4 regions of the Bacteroides sp. CAG:633 genome follow, and region 3 is predicted to be linked to each of the others. Evidence: riboswitches for the same ligand, from Rfam matches in the RefSeq annotation. Region 3 holds a riboswitch; each other region holds the start of a gene.
What was found. Region 3 has a riboswitch for cobalamin ahead of QVP67_RS06400 (TonB-dependent receptor). Riboswitches for the same ligand answer to the same signal wherever they lie in the genome.
Positions count from the first base shown of each region.

Region 1: linked by a shared signal. The riboswitch ahead of QVP67_RS13800 (DUF5074 domain-containing protein) and the one ahead of QVP67_RS06400 (TonB-dependent receptor) in region 3 are both predicted to bind cobalamin.
Region 2: linked by a shared signal. The riboswitch ahead of QVP67_RS14645 (TonB-dependent receptor plug domain-containing protein) and the one ahead of QVP67_RS06400 (TonB-dependent receptor) in region 3 are both predicted to bind cobalamin.
Region 4: linked by a shared signal. The riboswitch ahead of QVP67_RS05260 (tryptophanase) and the one ahead of QVP67_RS06400 (TonB-dependent receptor) in region 3 are both predicted to bind cobalamin.

Region 1 covers NZ_FR883144.1:35,282-37,485, forward strand. Annotated here, with positions in the region: gene QVP67_RS13795 (vitamin B12 dependent-methionine synthase activation domain-containing protein) at 1-800, shown strand, start outside; cobalamin riboswitch at 944-1,143, shown strand; gene QVP67_RS13800 (DUF5074 domain-containing protein) at 1,438-2,204, shown strand, end outside.
Region 2 covers NZ_FR883153.1:13,024-15,227, reverse strand. Annotated here, with positions in the region: gene QVP67_RS14650 (multidrug effflux MFS transporter) at 1-1,042, shown strand, start outside; cobalamin riboswitch at 1,161-1,369, shown strand; partial or broken gene QVP67_RS14645 (TonB-dependent receptor plug domain-containing protein) at 1,436-2,204, shown strand, end outside.
Region 3 covers NZ_FR883048.1:9,795-11,998, forward strand. Annotated here, with positions in the region: gene QVP67_RS06400 (TonB-dependent receptor) at 1-1,333, opposite strand, end outside; cobalamin riboswitch at 1,425-1,630, opposite strand; gene QVP67_RS06405 (2-oxoacid:ferredoxin oxidoreductase subunit beta) at 1,908-2,204, opposite strand, start outside.
Region 4 covers NZ_FR883036.1:32,069-34,272, forward strand. Annotated here, with positions in the region: gene QVP67_RS05260 (tryptophanase) at 1-908, opposite strand, end outside; cobalamin riboswitch at 1,195-1,394, opposite strand; gene QVP67_RS05265 (sensor histidine kinase) at 1,458-2,204, opposite strand, start outside.

The DNA of each region.
Region 1 (2,204 bases), on a different contig from region 3:
GAATAGCCAATATCCACGGATGCGATTCTTGCCGTGCCATGTGGCTGGCATCCTTCCCCGAGAGCGAACGTAGTAAAGCAGCCGAGGCTATGCAACTCCATAAAGAAGCTTGCCGAATGCTTGAGCGTTTTGACGAAGAAGGATATACAGCGCGTAGCCTTTTCAGACTATGCCGTGCCAATTCAGACGGAGATAACATCATAATTGAAGACATTCTCTTCCCCCTTCTTCGGCAACAAACACCACATGCCGACGGGAGTCCTTATCTCTGTCTAAGCGACTTTATCCGCCCTTTATCATCAGGCATTGCCGATACAATTGGACTCTTTGCTTCCACAGCTGGCCAAGATGCAGAAACCCACTTTAGCCAGGACCCTTACCAACACCTGTTAGCACAAACTTTAGCTGACCGACTGGCCGAAGCTGCAACCGAAAAGATGCACGAATATGTACGCAAATATGCATGGGGATATGCCCCAGACGAATCATTGAGCATGGATGAGTTATTGGCAGAGAAATTCCAAGGCATCCGGCCAGCAGTAGGTTATCCTTCATTGCCCGATCAATCAGTCAGCTTTCTGCTGGACAAACTGCTGCAAATGGAACAAATCGGAATTACCCTCACTGAAAATGGAGCCATGCATCCCCATGCTTCGGTCTGCGGTCTCATGCTATCCCACCCTGAAGCATGCTATTTTTCAGTAGGGACAATCGACCAAGAGCAACTGGCAGACTACGCCCAACGTCGCGGGATTCCTATTAATGAAATGCGTAAGTACCTGTCCACTCGTCATTTATAGTCTATTGGATACATTCTATCTATACCTGCAGCATGGCTCTCCTCCCAAAATGTTTCTCTTTCCAAAAGTTTTTTAAATCAATACTTCGGTAAATTTTTACCGATAAATAAAAATAAAACAATAGATTAGCTTCATATATTCTCTTTATCTTTGCGGCCGATTGGTTCTGTGTAGCCGTTCGGCTTCATGGATTAAAAGGGAATCGGGTGAAAGTCCCGAACAGTCCCGCTGCTGTGAAACTCTTTTTGTAACGCTTTGACAAATACTTATGCCACTGGGTAAAACCGGAAAGGGGTCAAAGGCGAGAGTCAGTCAGAAGACCTGCCATCATTTAAGATAAATCGGACGCGAGGACAGTTCGATTTGGTGCATTAGCAGAATGCTGGATAATTTTTTAGTGTTTGCATATCCTTCAATTCGGGATATGAATTATTGTGCCCTGTATAATTTGCATTATTGTAAGATTACCGGTCACATTTTCAAATCATATCATCAACATGATATGTGATTTGTTGTGATTATATGGCTATATCTATATGTCAGACAAGTCTTCAAGAAACACTTAAACTTTCTCCAACTGTTGATTTTAAAAAGCTATTTTATTAATAATCAATTATTAATCTAAATCAAAAAAGTAATGAAAGTTTTATTTAACATGAGGCTGAAGACACTATGGGCCGTCATTTTATTTGTTAACGTATTGTTTTTTACAAACTGTAGTGACGATAAGGATTCCCCTGTAGCACTTGCGCCAGAATTCGAATGGATAACCCAACTTGATGAGACCACCCCTTTCTTTGTCATACCTGGACAAAGCTATCAATTAGAATATTCTGCCCAAAATGCGAATGCAATAAACATTGCCACACTACCCGAAGGCTGGAACGCACAAGTAGACGAACCTAACCACTCCATCAGTATACAAGCTTCTGAAAATGCAGTATCGAAAATTACATTGACAGTAAACGTACAAGGAGAAGGCGAACAAAAAATTTCATCAAAGGTTGACTTATACTGTTTAAACTCATTTGATGACCCTAACGGAACTTTTGTATTGAATGAAGGTAACATGACAACCGAAAACGGTTCGCTGACGTACATCACTCCTGAAGGCTATGTCATCGATGATGCTTATAAAGCTGTCAATGGTACCGAACTTGGCAACGTTGCACAAGACATGGCCTTTTGCGACGGAAAGATCTATATAATTTCACAAAACGGAGACATGAATGCCGTAGGCAGCCACTTCGACAACGACGGAATGCTGATAGTAGTAAACGCCAAAACATTAAAAAAAGAAATAGCATTCAGCAATGCCGAACTTCCTGGAATAGATTGGCCAAGCCACATTGCCGTCATTGATGAGCAACACGTATACATTCGAGACAATGAAGGAATTAAACA
Region 2 (2,204 bases), on a different contig from region 3:
AGGTCTGGCAGTGGGACAGATATTCTTCGGTCCGCTGAGCGACCGGTACGGTCGGCGGTTACCCTTGCTGGTGGCCATGTGGCTGTTTATTGCATCGACGCTGTTGTGCCTGTTTTCGCAGAGCATAGAGCAGTTTGTGGCGTTCCGTCTGTTACAGGGCATAGCCGGTGCGGGTGGTATCGTCATATCGCGTTCGGTGGCAACGGACAAATATTCCGGACGCGAACTTGCCAAAATGTTGGCTGTAATTGGGGCCATTAACGGAGTGGCGCCGGTGGCGGCTCCGATTGTGGGTGGCCTGCTGACCGATGTGATAGGATGGCAGGGCATCTTCTGGATTCTGTTCGGGCTGGGACTGGTGTTATTGGCCTGCTGCTTACGTTTTAAGGAATCGTTGCCGCGTGAAAACCGTTCGGCTGAAAAATGGAGTGATACGTTCCGCAGTTTTGGAGTCGTGTTGCGCGACAGGCGTTACGTGTGCTATGTACTTCAGATGGCTTTCGCACAGGGAGTGCTGTTTGCCAACATCGCCTCGTCGCCTTTCATCGTGCAGCAGCATTATGGCTTTTCGGCATTTGCGTTCAGCTTGTGTTTCGGAGTCAATGCGCTTGCGATAGGTGTTGCGGCTGCCTTGTCGGTCAAGTTTCGCCGTTCGGAGACCAGTACACTGGTTGGCTGTTGCGGAATGGTAGTGGCAGCCGTGTTACAGTGCGGGGCGTTAATGTCGGCGTGCAGCTTTTGGGTATACGAGGCTCTGATGCTGGTTCTGCTGTTCAGCATGGGGATGACGTTTACTTCGAGCACAGCTTTGGCCATGGAGAGTCAGCGCGAGAATTCGGGCACGGCATCGGCTCTTTTAGGTGCGGTATGTTTTGCGGCGGGAGGCATTGTTTCGCCATTGGTGGGCATCGGTAATATCCTTTCGTCCACGGGAGTGGTATTTGTGGTTTGTGCCTGCTGTTCGCTGCTGTGTATGCTGGTGGCTTTGGGGCGCCGGGGCACACGGCTGTATTTTGCTTTCAGCACGATACGAAAGCAATAAAACGTAACCTGCGCCACGGTGGCCAACAGCGTTTCAGCAAACCACTTCCGACAGAACGCTGTTTGTTGGTATTCAATACTTTTTTTGTGTTTTTGATTGCGGATATTCAAATAAATTCCTACATTTGCCGCTGTTTTGTTCCGTAATCTCCGTTCGGAGATGTGGATGAAAAGGGAATCGGGTGTGAATCCCGGACAGTCCCGCTGCTGTGTGTTTCAAGAGGAATGTATCATACTCGGATGCCACTGTTTTTCTGATAATAAAGAGAATGGGAAGGCGATACATTAGGAAACGAGTCAGAAGACCTGCAAAACAAAGTCGAAAAATTGTCTGTTCGAGGAAAGCAGTCAGTGCACACAAGAATAATGAAATAAAAGATTCTGCCGTTTGTTTATGAAGATGCGATTGGGCTGTATCGTATTGTGCTGCATGATGACCTGCCGGATGGTGGCACAGGAAGTGCAGGAAGATACGATTGCCGGCAAGGTGCATCAGATAGAGAAAGTGACGGTGACTGCCCGTAGGATGCCCAACAAGGTGACATCGGCTGTGCCTGTGCAGACCATGTCGAAGCAGGACATCAGCCAGCTTGGCATACAGAATGTGGCGGATGCCGTACGCCGTTTTGCCGGTGCCGACGTAAAGGATTACGGTGGTATAGGCGGACTGAAGACAGTCTCTATCCGCAACATGGGTGCAGCCCATACGGCTGTCAGCTACGACGGTGTGGCAGTCAGCAACTGCCAGGCAGGGCAGATAGACATCGGACGTTTTTCGCTGGACAATGTGTCGATGCTTTCTCTTTCCATCGGTCAGAGCGAAGACCTGTTGCAGTCGGCCCGTCTGTATGCGTCGGCCGGCGTACTGAACATCGAAACGGAAAAACCTCACTTCGAAGGAAATCGTACTTCTGCTTTTCTGGCACGTGTCAGGGGCGGCTCGTTCGGATATGTAGCGCCCTCTGTCAGATGGTGGCAGAAACTGGGGGAGCGTACACGCCTCTCGGTAGATGCCGGTTATATGCGTGCCGACGGCAATTATCCGTTTACGCTGGTGAACGGGAAGTACGTGACGAAAGAGAAACGAAACAACTCGGAAGTGGAGTCGTGGCAGGGCGAAGCGACGCTGTATCATACGTTCAAAGACGGAGGGGAGTTGGATG
Region 3 (2,204 bases):
AATACAGGTCGTTCAGCGTCGGCATGCGGAAGATGCGCTTGTAGAAAGCACGCAGGTGCAGGTCGTGCTGCCTGAAAGGCTGCCACGAGGCAATGGCTGTGGGCGTCCATTCCATCTTATTGGCAGCAGCGGTTGTGTCCGAGGCCACGTTGTCGTGGACGAAGGTAGCCAGAATACTGGCCTGCATCTTCACCCGTCCCAGGTGCAAGGAAGTAGCGGCAGCAGCCAGCACTGTATGGCGGCGCGGGTAGACAAAGTCTTTCAGGTCGGCATTCAACAGGTTGAACTGATAGTCGGCCGACAGACTGACGTCCCACGACGGCAGCAGTGTATAACGCTGCGCCAGCGATACGTAGGCTTCCTGTTGACGGTAGTGGTTGTTGATGTACATCAGGGCCTCGTCCTGTCGCGGATCGGCCAGGTAGTGCAGGTAGTCGTAGGCATACTTGGCGTTCAGCATCAGGCTGTAGCGTTCGGAGAAGTCCTTGCGGAGCGAGCCTTGTACAAATACGTTGGTATCCCACTGACGATCTTCGTGCGAGAACTTGTTGCGCACCACGGCACCTGGATAGCCCCGTTCGGAGCGGTAGAAGTAGGCCTTGGCCTTCCACTGCCCTTGCGGTAGCTTGCCAAACCAACCGTTCTCCAGTCGTAGAGCATTGACGTCGCCATTGCGCCGGACAGCTGTGGTGTCGTAGCCTTCTTCCACGCGGTAGGTGAATTTATAGCGACCGGTGGTGTACATGTATTCGCCGCTAAGCGACATATTGACTTTTTCACTCACTTTCTGCTCCCAAAGCAAGGCCGGATTGACGGTACCGAAAGAGCCGGTCTTGAAAGTGGCTTTCACCCGATGGGTCTCGTTGTCATCGAACTTCGGTGTCCGCGATTGCAAATAGATGGAACCTGCCGATCCGAAGTCCTTGGCTGGTTGGAAGATGGCGCTTTTCTGCCCGTTGTACAAGGTGACACTCTCCATGTTGTCCAGCGAGAAGCGTCCCAGGTCCACTGTTCCGTTCTGTGCATTGCCCAGTTCGATGCCGTCGTAGAATACGCCGACATGATTGGTGCCCATGCTGCGTATGTTTACGGTCTTCAGGCCGCCTACACCGCCGTAGTCCTTGATCTGTATACCCGAAAAGTAGCGCAATGCATCGGCCACACTGTGCGAGGCGAGCCGTTGTAGCTGTTCGCCCTGAAGTTGCTGTACGGGTATGACTTCCTTTTGAATGGAACGTGCCGTGATGACGACCTCGTCCAAACGCTGCAAACTGTCTAACTTGCTTTGTGCGTATAGGGATATAGTGCTTCCTATTAAGGCACAGACAAGCATGACAGGTCGAAAAGTACATCTGACCATGTCTTTTAGTTTTCTGAATTGTTGTTTTTACTTGTTCGTATTGGCCTCCCTAACCCTGGAGGTCGACCAAACATGAATGATGGCAGGTCTTCTGACTGACTCCCTTACCGGAACCTTCCCAATGTATGTAACATCAGTGGCATAAAAGTCTTTTCCGATAAGTTGAAACTGGAGCTTCACAGCAGCGGGACTGTTCGGGACTTTCACCCGATTCCCTTTTAATCCGCTCGTCCGGTTGGACAAGACGGAACCAATTCGGGGGCAAAGATAGTGAAAGGTGAGAGCAATACAAAAAAGAAGCTCGCTTATTTTTGTATTGGCGAGCCGCATCCTTTCTTATCTAAAGATAGTGAAAGGTGAGTGGAGAGGCGAAGATGAAGGAAAAAGAAAAAAGTGTCGGGATTCATCACAGATTTACCATTTGCAACGGATAAATAAGAGAGATCGGGGTGATTGTGCAACCCCTTATCCGGAGAAACTAGTCTCATCTGTGCCGAATCCCGACACGTCTGTTATAGTTGTAACGAGGGCGAAGAAGCCAATAGGCTTACTTCACTTCCCATGTATCGTTAGTCAGCAGCAATTCTTCGAAGTTGTGATACTTCTTCTTGGCCGAAACCTCTTCGATCTGCTGGTGTACGGCTTCTTCGTAGGTAGGAGCTTCCACGTCGCGGATCACGCCGAGTGCGATAGGAAAGTCGGGACCTTCCATCAGCGCCAGCTTCAGCTGCAGGGTGTTGTCCATGCAGTGTGCGTCGTGCACCAGGATGTCTTTCTCCGTGATGCCGTTTTCGCCCAGCTTCACTACCTTCAGACCGAAGCCTTCCTGCATCAGTCCGTATTC
Region 4 (2,204 bases), on a different contig from region 3:
GCCAGTGCGTTCATGTCGCGTCCGTTCATGCCTCCATAAGTCAGATAACCTTCGAACTGTACGCAGAAGCCTTTGGCGCCTTCGTACCAATCTTTCCGGTTGGTTGCGATGAAACCACCCATGTTGACAATGCCATCTTTTTTCGCACTCATGGTCATGCCGTCGGCCAGGCTGAACATTTCACGGGTAATTTGTTTGATGCTCTTGTCTTGGTAGCCCTCTTCGCGTGTCTTGATGAAATAGGCGTTTTCGGCAAAACGGGCCGAGTCGAACAGAACGGGTTTGCCGTATTTGTCAGCTATGGCACGTACTTCACGCAGGTTCTGCATGGATACGGGTTGTCCTCCTGCCGTATTGTTGGTGATGGTGACGATGATGAAAGGAATCCGGTCGGCGTGTTCCTGCAAGGCTTTCTCCAGTTTGGCAGGATCGACGTTTCCCTTGAAAGGAACTTCAAGTTGTGTTTGCTTAGCCTCGTCGACAGTACAGTCCAGTGCGAAAGCTTTGCGTCCTTCAATGTGTCCTTTGGTCGTATCAAAGTGTGAGTTGCCAGGCACGATGTCTCCTTCATGCACCAGATAGGAGAAGAGTACGTTTTCGGCGGCTCGTCCCTGATGGGTGGGGATGATGTATTCGAATCCGGTCAGTCTGGTAATGGTATCTTTAAGTTTAAAGAACGATGAAGCACCTGCGTAACTTTCATCGCCCAGCATCATTCCGGCCCATTGGCGGTCGCTCATGGCGCCTGTACCCGAGTCGGTGATCAGGTCGATGTAGACTTGTTCAGATTTCAGTTGAAATACATTGTAATGGGCTTCTTTCAGCCATTGTTCACGTTCTTGTCGGGTGCTTTTGCGGATGGGTTCTACCATCTTTATTTTCCAGGATTCGGCAAAGGGTAATTCCATAGTTGATTAGTTTTTCTTTTTTTGAGGGTTTGACATTTGGTTAACGGAATAAGTCTATGACTTATTGCTCAGGAGTCGAAGATAGTGATTTTTCTTCTATAAAGCAAGAAGTTCGTTTCCCTTTGTAAAAAAACAAATGTCCGGGCGAAATCACTTCGACCGGACATTCTCAATAAACTTGGCAGAGTTCATTTACCTTTTTACTTTCTTTGAATCAGTTGAAATGATTTGGACAGGAAATAGTTGTCCGGTTCATCAAACTCAACGCTTTTTCCTCGAAAGCAATGATAAAGTGTGTTGCATGGCAGGTCTTCTGACTTGTTTCTGTGGCAGACGCCTTCCCGGACGTATCCAGTGGCTTAAGAGGTATGTGCCTGTCACACTTCACGAAACTTACAGCAGCGGGACTGTTCAGGATTCTCACCTGATTCCCTTTTAATTGCTTTCCCGAAAGAGGATTGCAAACCAATGCAGCGCAAAGATAAGAAAAAGCCGGGGATTTACAAGGGAAATCTCCGGCAAATTAGTACATGTTACGAAGGTAATATTTTATTTTTCCCTGGCCAGTGTGAATACGAACTCCAGTCCTCCTCCTTGCCTGTTTTTGGCCGAGATGGTTCCTCCGTGTATCAGAACGGCGTTTTTCACAATGGCCAGTCCGAGGCCGGTTCCGCCCAGCTTGCGCGAACGGCCTTTGTCTACCCGGTAGAAGCGTTCGAACAGGCGGTTCAGGTGCTCAGGAGCTACGCCTACCCCTGTATCTGCAAAGCTGAAATAATAGAAGTTCTCGTCTTCGCGGAAACAGCCGATGTGTATATATATGTTGGTACCAGCGTAGGCGATGGCGTTGTCCATCAGATTCCGGAAAATGGAGTAGAGCAGCGAATAGTTGCCTTTCAGCTGTATTTTGGGTTGCAGCGAGTTGACTACTGTAATATGTTTTTCTTCCAGTTCCAAAGCTACTTCGTTGACGATGTTTCCAACCAGCAGGCTGATGTCTACCTTTTCCATATCGATCATGTTGGCTGCTTCGTCCATACGTGTCAACACGGAGATGTCGCGTAGCAGTCGGCTCAGGCGGTTGCTTTGGGCATAGCAGCGCTCCAGGAAAGTCTGCATCTTTTCGCGTGGGATGCTGTCGTTGCTGACGATGGTTTCCAAATAGCCCTGTATACTGCTTACCGGGGTTTTCAGTTCGTGAGCTATATTTTGGGTCAGTTGCCTCTTCAGTCTGATTTGCTCTTCTTCCTGGGTTATGTCGTTAATCGAGATTTCGAAGCTACGGTCTTGGAAGAT